DNA from 2 places in the Chryseobacterium sp. R2ACT005 genome. Region 1 is predicted to be linked to the other one. Evidence: riboswitches for the same ligand, from Rfam matches in the RefSeq annotation. Region 1 holds a riboswitch; the other holds the start of a gene.
The links. Region 1 has a riboswitch for S-adenosylmethionine ahead of ACPF63_RS23045 (TonB-dependent receptor plug domain-containing protein). Riboswitches for the same ligand answer to the same signal wherever they lie in the genome.
Positions count from the first base shown of each region.

Region 2: linked by a shared signal. The riboswitch ahead of ACPF63_RS19655 (SusC/RagA family TonB-linked outer membrane protein) and the one ahead of ACPF63_RS23045 (TonB-dependent receptor plug domain-containing protein) in region 1 are both predicted to bind S-adenosylmethionine.

Region 1 covers NZ_CP188192.1:5,015,515-5,017,719, forward strand. Annotated here, with positions in the region: gene ACPF63_RS23040 (outer membrane beta-barrel protein) at 1-719, opposite strand, end outside; SAM-I-IV-variant riboswitch at 839-936, shown strand; gene ACPF63_RS23045 (TonB-dependent receptor plug domain-containing protein) at 1,235-2,205, shown strand, end outside.
Region 2 covers NZ_CP188192.1:4,273,868-4,276,072, forward strand. Annotated here, with positions in the region: gene ACPF63_RS19655 (SusC/RagA family TonB-linked outer membrane protein) at 1-998, opposite strand, end outside; SAM riboswitch class I at 1,082-1,180, opposite strand; gene ACPF63_RS19660 (type II 3-dehydroquinate dehydratase) at 1,424-1,831, shown strand; gene pckA (phosphoenolpyruvate carboxykinase (ATP)) at 1,913-2,205, opposite strand, start outside.

The DNA of each region.
Region 1 (2,205 bases):
TAAATATCGTAGTTTAATAATAATCTGTCCTGTCCTAAATCAAAAGTCAATCCTGATTTTGCAAAATACCCTCGTCCGTATCTGTCGGTATGACTTGTTAAAAGCTCATCCTGTTGGCCGTTCAGCATACTTTCACGGTAGTTTTGACCAACATTCAGCTGCCATCCGAAATATTTATTTCTGGCATTTAAATTAACGGAGTTGGTCGTTCTGCTTCTGTATTGATCATAATTCGTAAAAGAATAATTCCCGGAATAAGTAGCAGTTAAATATTTATTGGCATTTTTGTTCGTGATGATATTCATGATTGCACCTCCGGATGTAGCCGGAAATTCAGCGCCGGGTTGAGTGATTACCTCAATTCTTTCTACAGAATTGGCAGGCATTCCTTCAAGAAAGGAGTTCAATTCATTGGATGTGATGTTCAGAGGTCTTCCGTTAAGATATACTTCCAGCATTTTTCCCTGGTACATCATTCCTGCGATGTCGGTAGATACCAGTCCAGGAAGCTTTTTTATTCCTTCTAATACGTTTCCGTTGTTCAGCTGAGGTTGCTCGGAAAAGTCAAAAATAGTACGGTCTGCCTTTTGTTCAACTGCTTTTTTAGTTTTGGTGATGACTACACCTTCAATCTGCTTTTCCTGAGGTTTATTGTTTTTTTCCTGTGAAAAGACAAAAACAGAGCTTAATAAGGATAACGCGAAAATCGTTTTTTTCATAATGTTTTTACTGATATCCGGTTAGACGCTGAAAAAGATAATTTGTTACGCTAAAATGTTGAAAATCGAAATTTTAGGTTAAATATTTTTTTATTTATGAAATAATTATATCTTTGCCGGGTAATTATCAAGAATCTCTAGATGGGATAGCAACCTGCAAAAACAAGCAAGGTGCTGCAATCGATAAGCCGGATCTTCCGGAAAAAATGTTTATCATTCTATCATTATCCCCATCTTGAATTTTTGTTTTAAAGTTAAATTCAAATGTTTAAAGACAAGGGAAATCTCCTTACATCAGTTATCTTTTATTCTTCGGATCATGAAGTGAATCTTCATTATTCCCATATGTTTTCATGCCATTTCTATATGCGCATGTGTTGTTGCTTCTAGCCTTTTCTATTTCTAAAAAATAATACAAACATTTCGAACATTTATGTAACCTTAAAATTTAGGGATACGGGATTTGTATTGCTCAAAAAACAATTTTTAACAACAAAAAGTAAACAACAAACAACATGCATAATTTCAGGAAAAAAATATTTGTTCCTTCTATTGCGCTTATTTCTACATTTTATTACGCACAGACGGACACGTTACAATCTAAGAAAATAGAAGATGTAGTCATCCTTGGATCAAGAGGTTCCGGAAGATCATTGACAGATACACCTGTTCCGGTAGACATCATTAATATATCAAAAATTTTAAAACAGAGCCCGACTAATAGTATCAGCCAGGCCTTAAATTATATTGTACCCTCATTTTCATCCACTTCTCACACGGTTAACGATGGAACTGACTTTGTAGATCCTGCTCTTTTAAGAGGTTTAGGTCCGGATCAGGTTTTAGTTTTACTCAATGGAAAAAGAAGATACCAGTCTTCATTGATTAATGTTACCCTCACACCGGGAAGAGGATCTGTGGGAACCGATCTTAATGCTATTCCAGCTTTTGCTTTAGAAAAAATTGAGGTTTTAAGAGATGGAGCTTCTGCCCAATATGGTTCTGATGCCATTGCTGGAGTCGTTAACCTTGGATTGAAAAAAAGATTAGGGCTTTCCGGACAGGTGTTTTTAGGTGGATATGCTTCACCTGTTGCCAATAATTTCTCCGGAGGAGTGGATGGACAGACCATTTCTGTAGACCTTAATTATGGAGCTAAAATTGGACAGACCGGATTTTTTAACGTTACAGGTTCTGCCCAATACCGAGACCCTTATTCCAGAGCCGGAGTAAGAGAAGGAGATATCTTCAATGCCTATAATGCCATTAACTATAGAGCATTACAGGATGGAGTGAATATTGATGGGTTGTATAAAAATATTACCAATACTTCCAATACTCAGCAGATTATCAATACAATTAAACAATATGCAGGTAAGGTTGGATATTTTGCACCGGATTTTCAGTCTCAGATTTCGGGAGCAAATAGTATTTCGGACCTTCAAAAATTATTAGGTAAAGATTTTACCTCCCAGGAACTTAATTA
Region 2 (2,205 bases), 740 kb from region 1:
TTTACCCCGACATTCAGCCATTTTTTTACTTCAGAATTGATCTTTAACCTGGTATTGTATCTTTTATATCCTGATTCAATAGCCATTCCCTTATCATCAAGATAGCCCAATGAAAAGAAATAATTGCTCTTATCACTTCCTCCGCTGATATCAAGATCTACCTGATTTCTTGAAGCAACTCTCTGCAAAATATCCCTCCAGTCGTCATTCCAAAGTGGTGATGCTCCGGGTAATAATTTCCCATCGGTTCCCACCGGTTTTGGATATCCTGTTCCATATGGATTGATCCCAAGTGTAGAGACAAGATTATCTGTTGCCATCTGTGCAGCCTGTTGAGAAGACACTTTTCCGGACTGATATCCGTTTCTCAAGGCTTCCCAATATAATTGAAAGTATTGATCTGTATTTACCTGTTCGTAATCTTTTACGGCTCTTCCGGAGAATCCCTGGCTGATATTAAAATTAACTCTAGCTTCTCCTTTTTTACCTGATTTTGTGGTAATGATGATAATCCCGTTTGCTCCTCTTGATCCATACAACGCACTCGCAGTGGCATCTTTCAAAACACTGATGGATTCAATATCACTTGGACTGATGGAGTTAATATTTCCGTCAAAAGGGATTCCATCTACTACATATAACGGATCACTGGAAGCACTTATTGAACCAACTCCTCTGATTCGGATGGTAGAAACAGCTCCCGGCTGCCCTGATGAGCTGGTAGTCTGAATCCCGGCAACCTGCCCTTCCAATGCCTTGGTAATATTGGTTACAGGTCTGTTGTTGATCTTATCGCTGGAAATGGTAGCAACGGAACCGGTATAGCTGTTTCTTTTTGCTTTTCCATAGGCTACGACTACAACTTCGTCAATTTCTTTTTCATGAAGACTGTCCTTTTCCGGCTTAGAACTCTGTGCATGTACACTGGTTACTCCCAGAAAAAATGCAGCAACCGGAGGTATCCAAGTTTTAGAAGCGAATAAATTTTTGCTAATCATAATCAATTTCATTTATCATATATTAAAATTTTGTCCTTTGCAGAAAAGTCAGCAAAGGGCATCGATAAATACGATAAACCAAATGCTTATTTTTCCTTAAAAGGCTGAACGTAACACCTTGCCCAATGGGTAGGTTGTCAAGATTTCACAGGGTCAGTTCCCTCCATCTTTCTTTATAAGCCGATCGAAATATGGTTGCAAAGCTAAAAACTTTTAGTCTACAAAACAAGTAGACTTATTATTTTTCATGATAAATTTTCAAAAATTAACATAAGATTTTAATAAAACCCATTACTGTAAGGAGTTGCAATCATTACCATTTTATCAAACATGATAAATATCATTATTAATAATACAATTGAACGAACGTTAATTTGTGCGGAAATTTTGAGCATTTAATTAAAAAAAGTTTTTAATTTTATAGTATGAAAGTTTTGATTATAAATGGGCCTAATCTCAATCTTTTGGGCACCCGAGAACCGGAAATTTATGGAAATGTTTCCATGGAAAGCTATTTGGAAATTTTAAAATCCGAGTTTCAGTCTCATGAAATACAATATTATCAGTCAAATATTGAAGGAGAGCTTATCAACAGGCTTCAGGAAGATGATTTTGATGCAGTAGTAATTAATCCGGGAGCATTCACCCATTATTCCTATGCGATTGCTGATTGTCTAAAAAATATCAGAAAACCAAAAGTAGAAGTTCATATCAGCAACATCTATAAAAGAGAGGAATTCAGACAGAAGTCTGTGACAGCTGCTAATACGGATGCAGTTTTATCTGGCTTTGGAATGGATGGATATAGATTGGCTATATTAAGCTTAAAGTAATTTTCAAATAATATCTGCGAAAAATTAGAAATAAAAAAGCCTCATCAATGATGAGGCTTTTCCTTATGTTATAGAGAACTATTAGATAGTCTGTTCCTGTAATTGAGGTCCTGAAGCAACTAATTTCTTACCTTCTTCAGTATCACAATACTGCTCAAAGTTTTTGATATATCTTGAAGCAAGATCTTTTGCCTTTTCTTCCCATTCTGAAGCGCTTTCATAGGTATCTCTAGGATCTAAAATACCTGTAGAAACGTTTGGCAATTCAGTAGGAATCTCAAGATTCATGATTGGAACCTGAGTTTTAGGAGCGTTATCGATAGATCCGTCAATGATTGCATCAATGATTGCTCTTGTATCTTTCAGAGAAATTC